One region of the Clostridium thermosuccinogenes genome, then DNA from elsewhere that is predicted to be linked to it. Evidence: riboswitches for the same ligand, from Rfam matches in the RefSeq annotation. Region 1 holds a riboswitch; the other holds the start of a gene.
What was found. A riboswitch is a leader RNA that binds a small molecule or an ion and turns the genes downstream of it on or off. The one in region 1 is predicted to bind thiamine pyrophosphate.
Positions count from the first base shown of each region.

Region 1 (6,884 bases):
AGAAAAAACTGTTGCTGCCCATGCGCTTGACAATTATTCAGAGCATCTCTTATTTAAACGATTACGTAAACGTTTTTATGAGGGATACACTGAAACTGGGACTGTTGATTGATTGTGTCTACCTTAGAATGCTGACAATGGTGAAGCATACAAATGTATAGCTTATATAGAACCTCTGATAATAAATTCAGCCGACATCCTGTATTCCTTAAATCTTTTTGTGGGATTATTTATTCTGTCAATTAAAACCTCCGCAGCCTTTCTTCCCATATCGAAAGCCGGCTGTTTAATAACAGACAATGGTGGAACAGAGATCTTTGTCCAATCATAATCGTCAAATCCGATTACCGCAAGTTCTTCAGGAATCTTGACCCTCTGTTCATTCAAAAAAGCTAATGCGCCCATAGACATCAAATTGTTTGCAACAAATAATGCTGAGAATTTTTGACTGGTAAAAAGCTTTTTTGTAAACTCATAGCCGCTCTCAAAGCTTGTTTTTCCATACTCGGCTATTACGATCAAAGACTCGTCTACCGTAATATTATTGTCCTCAAGTGCTTTTTTGTAGGCAAAATAGCGCTCATCACTTGTAGTAAGCCCCATATGCCCACTAATAAACGCTATTCTGCTATGCCCCTTTTCAATGAGAGTATTAATCGCTTTATATGTAATAGAAAAATTATCTACAAGCACACAATCGCTTTTATATCCTACTGGTTTACGGTCGATAAATACAACCGGATAGTCTCCGCTAATGACTTCATTTAAATACTGGTGGTCATCTACTGTAGGAGCGATTATAAGTCCATCAACCAATTGAGAGTTGAATACACGTATCTGTTCCTTTTCACACTCTATGTTTTCGTTGGAGTTGCTGAATAAAAGGTTGTAACCATGCTCTTTAAGCTTATTTTCTATTCCTTGCGCTATGGTAGTAAAGAAAAAACCGGAAGTATCGGAAGGACAAACAGGTATAATAAGCCCAACAATTTTGGACCTTTGACTTCTGAGGCTTCTTGCTACCAAGTTTGGCCGGTAACCCAACTGCTTCATTGCTTTCAATACTTTTAATTTAGTTTCATCCGACACATAACGGGTTTGGTTAATAACATGGGATACCGTTGCTACAGAAACGCCTGCTTCTTTAGCTACTTCCTTAATATTTGTAGACATCGTATATCGACCTCACAACTGATTGCGTTAAACGATTACGTAATCGTTTATCTAAATTCTAATCCATTTTATCATAGTTGTCAATATGCATTTATTAATTTTAATTAGCAACTCCGCTACAGGCAATTCTCCTTCATCTAGCCTTATGCAGGTCATATTTTAACATTTAAACATACAAATTCCAATTATACGTTACCTTGAGCGTTTCCTGCATCTACCCTTCAAGCCGCCTATATCCTCACTGCTATTTCTCCTCTTTGCAGATATTCCACATGTGGTTGATGGGTCCGTTCCCTTTTCCCAGATCAAGCATTGCTTTCAAAGCGCCTGAAATATATTCCTTCGCTAACTGGATTGACCTTTCCAAATCCAAGCCTTTGGCAAGGCCGCAGGCAATGGCACTGGATAAAGTACATCCGGTTCCGTGAGTATTTTTAGTGTTGATTTTCTCTCCGGTGAACCACCTGTATTTATTATTCTGATACAATAAATCATTGGCATTGCTTGCACTATGCCCTCCCTTGCAAAGAACGGCACATCCGTATTGTCTGCTGATGATTTCCGCTGCTTTGATCATATCCTCTTCATTTTCGATGGGTACTCCTGATAATACGGACGCTTCCGGAATATTGGGCGTCAATAGAAGTGCCTGGGGAAACAGTCTGCTTTTCAAGGTCTCTATTGCGTCATCCCGAAGAAGCTTGGAACCGCTTGTGGAAATCATTACCGGATCCACGACAATGTTCTTCGCATTGTAGAATTTCAGCTTTTCTGATATGGTCTCAATCAGTCCGGCCGATGCAACCATGCCAACCTTTACCGCATCCGGATAGATGTCGGTGAAAATACAGTCCAACTGCTGGCCTAAAAATTCCGGAGTGACCTCCATGATTCCTGTGACACCGGTTGTATTCTGTGCAGTAAGTGCAGTAATCGCACTCATGGCATATACACCATTTGCGGTCATTGTCTTGATATCCGCCTGGATTCCGGCTCCTCCGCCGGAATCGCTCCCTGCGATTGTTAATGCTGTTTTCATCTTATTCTCCACTCCACTGTGTATTTAGTTTGCTTAGTATTAATTTTTGCATTGCTCCTCATAATCCCATACAAGCTGTCTTGCTGTAAGCACCATATATCCAATTGTCCCGGGCCAAGCACCTTCTGTTATGCGGATCGTCATGCAATGCATCCTCAAAATCCAATTGTTAAAACAACGGAAGAAATTGCGTAGCAATTTCAACGCATCGTTTCAACGAGGCGGGAGATTTCAACTCACCGTCTGTTGTAAAATTAGGTACCCGCCACCTTTGAGAGGTGGGGGACATCTTTAGCCTCGTTATAAAATCCAATATGGTTCTGCCTTAAATCATGCCTTCACTATTTTTTCGCTTAGTTTTTTTAATTCAGCCGCAGCCTTCTCAATATCAGTCTGTGCAAAGATTGCGCTGATTACGGCAACTCCGCATATTCCGGATCCCGACAATTCCATTATGTTTTCCCGGTTTATACCTCCTATAGCTACAACAGGGATATTTACGGCTTCATAGATTTCTTTCAGGGTATCACGGCTTACATAATCTGCGTCCGCCTTGGAACCGGTAGGAAATACTGCTCCAACCCCCAAGTAATCAGCTCCTCTTTTTTCTGCCAATACCGCCTGTTCCACCGTCTGTACCGACACTCCGAGAATCTTGTCCCTGCCTATCAGTTCCCGCACATTGCCGGCCTCCATATCATTCTGCCCCACATGAACTCCATCGGCATCCACTGCTATGGCAATATCTACGTTATCATTGACAACAAAAGGCACATGATATTTCTTACACAGTTCTTTAATCTTTTTTGCTTCCTCGAGGAATTTTTCGGCATCCAATTCTTTCTCTCTGATCTGCATAAAGGTTGCACCGCCCTTTAGTGCCTTTTCCACCGCACTTTCAAGAGTTTCACCGTCCAGCCAGGATCTGTCGGTGACAGCATATAAAAGTAAATCTTTCTTATCGAGTTTCATACTTTGCTCCTTTCTGCATAGTTGGTGATATTGTGAATAAGAGGCGTTTTGCTTCGAACATTTTCAACACAATTTTTTATCATGGCATCTCCTTTCGCAAATACAAACTGGTAGTCTGTCAACAGCATAAAAAAACTGCACATACGCCAACAAAAGCATATATGCAGTAATTTCCGCTAAATATATCCCTACGTTGGCATTACCCAAATCAGGTTACGGGTCTAAGCAACACAGCTTACTCTCAGCCTGCTTCAGCAAGCTCCCCTTTGTATTTATCTGTAATTATACTACAATATGGCAAAAAATCAACCTTGGTATTCACTCATTGTTTGATAAAATACTATGATAATCAGCAAGGAGGGGGAAGAAAATAGCAGAAGTTTTATTTATCTATTTAAAGGACTCCATACTTATTGCAAGTAAAATCAATAAATCTCCTGTTGCTTCATATGTCTACAAAAGGATACTGCACTGAAGGATATAGTTTTTCCGGCTCGGAAGCATCACAGAATGCTTTCACAAAATAAATCTTCGGCAATGCAGGCAAGGCCGGAAGCATACCTTACTTCGTTTTCCACTCCATGCACTCTACTCCTCTACAACTTCCTTGAGCAGAAGCCTCTTATCAAACGCTCCCCGTTCCTCAGCCTTTTTCTTGCGTATATTTTCAAAATCCTTAGTATCAACGCCTTTATATTTCAATATGGCATAAACAACTTCCACCAGATCAGCCAATTCATCCACACTGTCTGCCTCAAAATATTCTTTAAGTTCTTCCTCCAGCTTCTGATCCAGGTATTTCTTATAGGCTTGAGGCTCAAGCTCTTCAACAATTGCCTTCTTGCCGTTCTTTTCAATTATCTCCGGAATTCTGTCTCTCACCAGTTTGTTATATTTGGTTGCATTCATTTTTCCCTGATCTCCCTAAAAGCCTCTATATAAGCCTCCATTGTTCCCTCATCAAAGCACACCATGAACACTTTGTCTATACTGCCGTTCTCCTCCAGAAATCCGGATATCTCCTGCATGGCAATCCTTGCGGCACGCCTTACCGGGAACCTATAAGCACCCGTGCTTATTGACGGAAACGCAATGGTTCTTATTCCGTTTTCCACCGCCAGCTGCAAAGAATTGCGGTAGCAGGAGGCTAACAGCTGATCTTCATTATTGTTTCCACCATGCCAGATTGGCCCTACAGTATGGATCACATATTTGGCAGGCAGCTTGTATCCCTTGGTGATCTTCGCCTTTCCGGTCTCACAGCCGTTCAATTTGCGGCATTCCTTCAAAAGCTCCGGACCGGCAGCTCTGTGAATGGCACCATCCACTCCACCGCCACCAAGAAGCGTGTTGTTTGCTGCATTTACAATAGCATCAACCTCAATTTTTGTTATATCTCCCTGAATTATGCCAATGCGTTCCATTGCCATTCCCCTTCTTGTTTGCATTTATTATACAACAATTTCCTACAAAATAAAACGCCTTAGCGCTTACCTGCATATGACTTTAAGTTTTTTCAATTTCATCGATCTTTCTTGATTCGCTTCCGCAAAAAATCTAATACTTCATCGATGAAATTCCCACAAGCTTGTTGCATAATGTTATTCACAGGATACCCTTCCTGGCAAAAGGTGTGTTTGGCAACTTGTATTTTGCCCGTTTTTTATAGCATTGCAGATTTAAGAAGTTCTTTTGTATATTCATGCTGAGGCTGGTAAAACAACTCCCTGACTTCCTTCATCTCTACAATTTCACCCTGATATATTACACAAACCCGGTTGCAAATCTGAAAGACAACATTTAAATCATGGGAAATAAACACATAGGTCAAATTATACTTTTTCTGCAATTCTTTTAGCAAACGCAGTATTTGTGCCTGAATGGTAACATCCAGCGATGATACCGGCTCATCCAGAATCACCAGTTTGGGATTCACAATAAGAGCGGCGGCGATGGCTACTCTTTGTCTCTGACCTCCGCTCAATTGAAAGGGATACCTCTCCAAATGCTTGGAGGTCAAGCCCACCTGCTGTATCATTTCATTGACTCTTGCCATACGTTCCTTTTTCCCAAGATTGGTTTGAAGCTTTAGTGGCTCTTCCAAAATCCATCCGATTTTTTTCGTTGGATTTAAGGAGCTATATGGATCCTGAAAGACCATCTGTGGCTTAACCACCGATGCTTTGCTACCTATCGCAGCAACATCATTGATTTTAATTATCCCTTCAAATTCCTTGTTCAGCCCAACTATTGCCTTTGCCAGCGTGGACTTTCCACTTCCGCTTTCCCCGACAATGCCAAGAGTTTCTCCCTGCCTCACTGAAATAGTCGCATCTTTAATTACGTGTTTTCTGCTCTTTTTTGCAAGCAAACCGATGCCTTTCTCGGAATAAAATACATTGAGATTCTGAACTGCCAATATTTCTTTTTGCTCCTTGTTATGATCTGCAAGGCCATTCTTGTCCTCAATATCTGCATTTTCTTTTAAATCTGTAGGGAAAGTCTCATTTTGCTCTCCTTTGGATTTAAAAAACAGCATAGGCACTGCTGCCACCAGTTGCTTCGTATATTCGGTATTGGGATGAGCAAACAGTTCTTTTGCCATCCCGGACTCTACAATCTTACCATCCTTCATTACGATTGCTCTGCCGCAAATGCTCTGTATTACTCTCAAATCATGTGAAATCAAGATAATACTTGTTCCATGTTTATCATTCATCCTTTGGAGCAGTTTGAGTATTTTGCTCTGTGTTGTAACATCCAGTGCCGTTGTAGGTTCATCCGCAATGACAAGCTTAGGGCCGGCAACCATAGCCATTGCTATCATTGCCCTCTGACGCATGCCGCCGGATAGCTGGTGAGGATACCGATGATAAATCTCATGGGGTTCTGATAACCCCACTTCCGTTAATGCTTCTAATGTTAAGGCTTTACACTCTTCCTTCGTATATTTTGAATGAAGTCTTAACATTTCCTCCACCTGGTCTCCTATGGTAAGAAGCGGATTAAAGGATGTCATGGAATCCTGGAATACCATTGATATTTCAGGACCTCTTAGCCTGCGAAGTTTCTTTTCTTCCATGGCCAACAGATTGTTACCAAGAAAATGTATCCCTCCGCTTAAGATTTTTGCAGAGACAGGCAGCAACCCCATGACAGCCAGGGCAGTCATAGTTTTTCCCGAACCCGATTCTCCTACGATCCCAAGAATTTCACCTTTCTTAACCTCCAAGGAGATATGATCAACTACTGTATTCGTTTTTCTTCGCTTTGTAAATCCAATAGATAAGTTTTCTATATTTAAAAGCGTATCCTTCTTACTCATTCTCCAAACCTCCACTGATGAGGCTAAAGCCAAGAACCGTCAGTATGATCATTAAACCAGGTGCTATTGCATACCATGGTGAATCCAGCAAATAGCTTTGGGCTTCTGACAGCATACGTCCAAGACTTGCCTGAGGTGGCTGAACACCAAGGCCCAGATAACTGAGTCCTGCTTCGGCAAGTACAGCATTATTGAATCCTATCAAAAGGGACGGTATTAAAACCCTTTTTGTATTTGGCAATATGTGCATAAACATGATGCGAAAACTTCCCGCCCCCATTAGTTTTGCATTTTTGACAAAATCTCTTTCTTTCAGTACAATAAACTCACTTCTTATCACGCGGGCATAGCTTGGAATAAATATAATTCCCAAGG
Region 1 covers NZ_CP021850.1:410,124-417,007, reverse strand. The annotation lists gene CDO33_RS01895 (LacI family DNA-binding transcriptional regulator) at 163-1,173, opposite strand; gene thiD (bifunctional hydroxymethylpyrimidine kinase/phosphomethylpyrimidine kinase) at 1,418-2,212, opposite strand; gene thiE (thiamine phosphate synthase) at 2,543-3,184, opposite strand; TPP riboswitch at 3,352-3,460, opposite strand; gene CDO33_RS01880 (nucleoside triphosphate pyrophosphohydrolase) at 3,773-4,093, opposite strand; gene CDO33_RS01875 (O-acetyl-ADP-ribose deacetylase) at 4,090-4,608, opposite strand; gene CDO33_RS01870 (dipeptide ABC transporter ATP-binding protein) at 4,848-6,509, opposite strand; gene CDO33_RS01865 (ABC transporter permease) at 6,502-6,884, opposite strand, start outside.

Region 2 (6,884 bases), 2.0 Mb from region 1:
TAAAAGTACGGTTACCAGTGCAAAAATCATAACCACGGCCTGCATAAAATCCGATGCGCTCTCCGCCAGAAAACCACCTAAAACCGTATAAATAACAACAAACAACGCACCTGCTATCATCATATATTGGTATTTTATATCTAACAATGTGCTGAAAAGCTTTCCCACCGTAACAAAACAGCTGGACGCATAAACTGTAAAAAACACCAAAATAAAAAGAGCTGAGAGCGTCATAATGATCTTTCTGTTTTCCTTGAAACGGTTGCTGAAAAAGTCAGGAATAGTAATTGAATCCCCTGCAATTGCCGAATAATTGCGAAGCCTTTTGGCCACAACCAACCAATTAACATATGTGCCTATTCCCAAGCCTATCGCTGTCCATGCCGCATCACTCAAACCACACCAGTATGCAACCCCGGGAAGCCCCATCAAGAGCCAACCGCTCATATCCGATGCTTCTGCGCTCATAGCCGTGATCCACGGCCCTAATGACCTGCCACCTAAAAAATAATTCTCGCTGCTTTCATTGGCCCGTTTTGAATAATATATTCCAATGCCAATCACCAGTGCCATATACAAGCACATGGCTACAAAAATCTGCATGCTTTCGCTCATAATCTACCCCCTGAAGCAATAACTATAAAGTTTTTTGTATAATTATACTACAGGGGCAGACCTATTACAAAAGTTATTTCATATTTTTCTAAAATTCATCATCTTTCAGCTTTTTTTCTATTTCAAAGGCACCGTATTCCAAATCATAATATAATAGAGCAATAAGCTTCTCATTCATCATATTGAAAAGGGACAGCATAAAATATATGACAAAGGAATAAATGAGTGCGCTCCCTGAAGTGACAAACACTCCAAGAATCATCATTGATATAAAAATCAAAACAACAGTGAATATCAGAGTTAAAACAAAAATCCTCCACTTATACCCGCTTGTCACTTTCCTGCTCGCCTTGAAAGAGGCTATTATCCCGTAATTTCTATCTACGATGTAGCATGTATTGAACTGGTACATTATGTAAATTACTAAAATCGGAATAGCCAGATAAAATAATCCGCTCAGTGTCAAAATAACGATCAATACTGTAGTAAACAATGTATAAACAACAGAAGCGGCTAATATTCTCAATGATCTTTTAAGCACCAGATCCACACAGCTCTTTAATGAATACACTTCCCCTTTCATCTCTTTTATGCAGGCAGCAAGATATACACTGAGTGCCAATTTTGTAATAATATTCATTAAAATATAAAGGGGTATGGTGCTAGGGGTTATTTTATCTGCAATATCCGAACCATCCGTCGGACCTTGCAGGAATATTCCCAACAGGTTGGCAAACAAAACAATTGAAAAAACTATCGGTGCCAAGCGATCGTCCTTCAGATCAAAAAACTTAAGCGCTTTTGGAAAATACGCTCTGAATCCTCTTAGTTTTCCAGTGCCATGATTAGATACCATTTAGTTCCTCCACATAAAAAATTTTATAATATTACTTTATCACGTTCAGTTCCATATGTGAAGTATTTTCAATCCTGTTGCCTGTTAAAATGCCCTGTTCAAAGTAAAAAGCCTGATTCCATAATAGATGCTGGGGTGGTTAAAAATTGCTCAGCATTTCCTTCATGCGATGTCAAAGACTTAACTCAGATGAGAATGTAAACATAAATGAAATAGCAACCCATCCCTCGTTTACTCATTAAAATAAAACCAGCGAGTAGTCTCACGACCATTCGCTGGAGAGATATATCGATATTTTATTTTACTTGAAGCCCACCCCAACTATTGACATAGAGCATTTTACTCTTTACCCTATTCCTCTGCTTTGAAAAGATGGGGTTATATTTTATTTTTCAGCAATTTTCTAGCGGATGGCAGAATATTTGTAGCACTCACAACATAGTGGTTAAGCTTTTGGTAACTGCCATTAATGCATTCAAATATTCCCATGTTTTCAAAATATGTAATAATATCCTCCAGTGTAGTTCTAGCCAAATCCGGATAATAATCATATAGCGCATCAATAAACCAACTGGTGGGTGTTGCCCAGTAAGCACCGTTTTGATATTCTCCCTGTTTAACAGGTAAAAGCAGCTTTTCCCAACAGGTTCCCGGGGCTGTGTGCCGCAGTTGTCCAAACTGTACCAACCCCTCGTAATTCGCCGCAAGATAGTCTGCAATACTGGCTTTAAGCTTCTCAGGCATCGGGAAACCTATCGAAACCGCATAACAGCTACCCCAAACGTCTGTCTGCTTACAATCGACTGTAGCTGCATTAAACATTCCATCGTCATTTTTAAACATGTCAACCAGTACATTTTCTATCTTTTTAGCAGCCTTGACTGACACATCCGAAGGAAGATTAAACTTGCTCTGCCATTTAGCCATAATTCTGTATGCACGCCAGAGGAGAAGCGATTCTTTCATAAGCGAACCGGTCTTTTGTATGCAGTCTGTAAAACCATAAGGGGAATGCGGACATTGTGGATCATTCCAAATCAAACCGTTTTCATCCTTGGGAAGAGAATCAAGAGCGGTCATAATTACTTTTTCCCATTTGACAAACAATTCCTTTGCACCCTCAGGCTCCATCCGGTTTAATGCACAATCCATGGCAATGACAATAAACGAGTTATTATCAAGATTTTCCATACCTTGAGGCATGTCACCGGCGGCATATGCTGTGGTGCCGTTGGCATAAACGCGGTCCGGAAGCCAGCAATCACCTTCACGTGCATGTTCCAGCAGATATTCGTTACATGCCAGAATATCTTCAAGCGGGATATATTCTCCCGCATACTCAATCATGTAAGTATAATCCCGTGTCCACAATGCGTTGTAATTCTTTAAACCATCCGGGGTGTATAGGGTAATGCCAGTTGTTGAAAGGATTTTGCACCCTTCAATTTCCTGCTTGGCCCATCGTTCAACTAAAGCAAGAGCTTTCTCAGGCTGATCTCTATATGCATACTTTAACCTATCCAAAATTACTCCCCCAAAAGCTTATTAAAAAATGCCCACAGGCTCACTGCAAATTGCGGTAGTTTCCTCAATGCTTAAGTGATTTTACGTTTTTATTTAGATTTTCAATGATAAAAACGTCTTTTCATATTATATCACAGTTAAAGCGCTGGCGCATCAAATCAGCTTAAATATATTATTTATCAGCTTAAGCCCAATTTCCCTCAATATTAAGCTGTCGCTTCTTTCCTTATTCGGTTTATGGCAGCCTTTAAGCTCGGTATAAGCAGTAATCCAATGCAAATCAGTGTATCCGGAAGCATATATGACAAATTATATGTCAGAGAATAAAGCCATACACTCTGGCCTTCCGGAGCAAACTCTCCAAAGAAAATTACTCCGGTGAGAAAGTGACTAATAAATCTTGCTGTTCCTCCCACAGCGGCTCCCAGGTAAATGTTCCTTTTAAACAGGCCTGCCAAACCCAACACAGCAAATGCTATCGGATAATCCAGCAGCATCTGCGCCCAATGAACTACATAGGCACCCTGAACCAGCTGAAGTATACCATAAACCAGTCCGGCGAGAATACCAGCTCTGGGGCCATATATGTATGAAAAAACAAAGATTGGAAGCATACTGGCTATGGTAATAGTTCCACCTGTCGGCAACTCAAAGAGCTTTATGTAAGAAAGAAGAAATGCGGCCGCTACTGCTACGGCTCCATACGCCAGCGTTTTCGTGTTATATGCCGTTCTTTTGCTGATTACAACAAGTATTATCGCAAGGGCTGCGAGAGTAACAATTGTTGCAATGGACTTTGCATTGAGAAGTTCTAAAATCTCTTCCTGAATAACAATTTTGAACATAAACTTTTCACTCCTTTAAATATTTTTTACTGAAACTAAAAATCGCTTACCCCATAGGTAAGCGACAAAATTCAAAAAAAAACAGTTCAGCTTCCCTACGGTGGTACTAACCACATCAGGTTCAAAGGGTTAAGATGCATGCATCTTTCTCAGCCTTGCGGCACCCCTAGCGAAATTATTTAGTTTTCGTATAGATTATACTATCATCTTATTCTCTTGTAAAGCATATTGAGGGAATAAGCAAATACCATTAACAATTTTTAAGCCTTATAACACGATTCGATTGATCCGAACAGGTTACGGTACAACAGGCTATTTCATTTGTCTATTGCAAACCCATCTTTTTCAGGTTTTCTAAGCTGATGGCCAGGCTTTCAAAAGGATCCCTCTGGCATACATCCTGCTCCACAATGTACCATTTGATTCCGATTTCCCTGCAGGCATCAAGAATTGCAGGCCAGTTCAGGTTTCCCTCGCCAACTTCGGCCATTATCCTTCCCTTCTTAATATCCATTACCATGTCCTTCAAGTGAACTATATCCATTCGGCCTTTCATCTTTCTGATCCAGGCTGCAGGATCAGAACCACCGCTCTGTACCCAGTAAGTATCTATTTCTGCATTGAAAGCGCTTTTATCGCTCTCTTCGAAGATTATATCCAGCCCAATTTTGCCGTCAAATTTTATAAACTCAAAATCATGATTGTGATATACAAAGGATAAACCTGCTTCCTGAAGCTTTTTTGCTATTACAGAAGCCTCTTTTGCAAACCGGATAAATCCTTCCTTTGAAGAGCGGTATTCTTCCGGCATCGAACCCAATCCAACATACTTGCAGTTCCAAAGCTTGTGATCTGCTATGACACCTTCGATATCATCCTTCAAGCGTTGATAACCTATGTGGGTTGCACATATCTCCAGTCCATTGTCATCGGCGATTTTTTTCAGCTGATCAGGAGCAATCGGACCCATTCCTGACACCTGTACAGCTTCATAGCCTATTTCTTTTACCTTTTTAAAGGTTTTAGCTATATCTTCAGGGGTTCTGCAAAAATCCCTTAAAGTATACAACTGGGCTGCTATATTTGACTTTGCCATTGTTACATTCCTCCTGAACCTAAATTACTTACTTTTACTTTATCGCATATTAAACCCCTGTTCATTGCTTTTATTGCTTCAAATATAGCTTTTGTTGACAAGATTAAGGCTATACCCGCCAATTCTCAATTTTTCCTGCTTGCGACGCTATGGCTCAATATCCAGTATGTTTCTCTTATACTCCGTATACAGCTTTTTAAGCTCTCGTATCTTCTCAGCCATCTCCAACTGCAACCGGGACACTTCATCATAATTTCCAGCATCCATGTTCTTCCTTATCTCAGCGAACAAGGAATCCTCCCTCAGAGAGCTCTTCATAAGGTAATGCCTGAGATTATTTATCCTGGTCCAGATTTCTTCATCATAATCATTAAATTCTCTGCCTTTATGAAGCTTTACGCAGCTTCTTACCAGCTCGGCATTTTCGTTTATTATTCGCTCACACAGTTCCATCGTCCACTGGATTCTGGCAGCCTTGACATAAGACTCCAGTATGTCTTTTTCAAACACTCCTCCTTGCTCCAATACGGCAGCTTTATCTGCGTATTTTTGCAGATTGCAGAGGTTTTCCCACACTGTAGCGGGAGGCACCCCAAACAGCCTGTTCCTCTCCTCCTCAGTATAGTGTTCGAATACATCCTCTTCACTTCTGTAGGCTCTATCGGTTTCAAGATAATCGCTGTGTTCTCCCGGCTCTTTGGTAAATTCCTTTTCCAGCTCTTTAGACGTTTTGCCTGAGGATACCGCGTATCTGATCCCATCCAGCATGGCCTGGTAAATTGCCGCCAATGCCAGATATGTATTGGTATGAGGATTAGGCGACCTAACCTCAAATCTCAGCGACATGGGATTGGAATTATCTTTAACAAGCCCTACCAAAACCGTCCTGTTTCTGGAGGGAGTTTCAGCGTTCTTGCCTATGGAGGCAACAATACATATTGGAGCTTCAAACCCTGGCTTCAAACGGTTTAGAGCGTCATTGCTGGAGGCTATGAACGGATTTACCGCTTCATAATTCTTCAACAGACCCATCAAAGCTCCCCATCCAACGGTATTGAGAAAATCCTTCCTCATGTCCCTGGGAGCAAACAGATTTACCATTTTGCCATTTTTCAGCTTTGCCGTCACATTGACATGGGTATGCTCCCCGCTTCCTGCCACACCTTCTATGGGCTTGGCCATGAAGGTGACTTCCAGTCCGTGCCTTCGGAAGGTTTCCTTTATCAAAATCCTGGCAATGAGCTCATTATCTGCAGCCTGCAGAGCCAAAGCATACTTCCAGTCAATCTCCAACTGCTCCATGATGTGGTTGAGCCTGCCCTCACCACCGATTTGCGCCTTAACCCCACCTACTTCCTTATGGCCCATTTCCGGTTCCAGTCCGTATCTTTCCATCAAAAGCAGGGACTTTTCCAAAGCGGTCCGTACTGTGCCCTTTGTCCTTTTCCAATACTGCTCCTGGAGCATCTGGGATGCTGACAATTCTTCGTATTCAGCCCTATCCCCGGGAGTCTTAACCCAAAACTCCAGTTCTGTGGCCGATGTAAGCCGTATTTCCTGTATATCATCAATATTTATGCCGAGTTCTTCGGCAGTTTTCGGATTGCTTTTTAGGATTTTGAGAATTTCACTGCTGAAATAATCCACCGATTTTTGCAGAATGGACCTGGAATCTACCCTTCTGCCGTTATGTACAAGAAAAGAAGGAATCCTCAAAGTGCCTACCGGCTTTTTAGTTTCAAAATCAATATGTTCATAATTATAATCCACAAACCATTTAACTGAAATGTCGGCTACAAGGTCAACCTTTCCGTCGTTCAGGGTGGCAATACCTGGCAGCACCACGCTGGAACCGTCGGTCTGCACTCCCCCGTTTAAAAATTCATCAATATCATCAATAAAATTCTTGACCGGGATTTTTTCATCGGTATCATTTCCTCTAAGGTCT
Region 2 covers NZ_CP021850.1:2,417,665-2,424,548, forward strand. The annotation lists gene CDO33_RS10535 (sodium/proline symporter) at 1-615, opposite strand, end outside; gene CDO33_RS10540 (hypothetical protein) at 704-1,471, opposite strand; gene CDO33_RS10545 (hypothetical protein) at 1,850-2,995, opposite strand; gene thiT (energy-coupled thiamine transporter ThiT) at 3,202-3,840, opposite strand; TPP riboswitch at 3,916-4,018, opposite strand; gene CDO33_RS10555 (sugar phosphate isomerase/epimerase family protein) at 4,166-4,936, opposite strand; gene CDO33_RS10560 (type I glutamate--ammonia ligase) at 5,084-6,884, opposite strand, start outside.
Region 2: another riboswitch for thiamine pyrophosphate. It lies ahead of thiT (energy-coupled thiamine transporter ThiT); the one in region 1 lies ahead of thiE (thiamine phosphate synthase).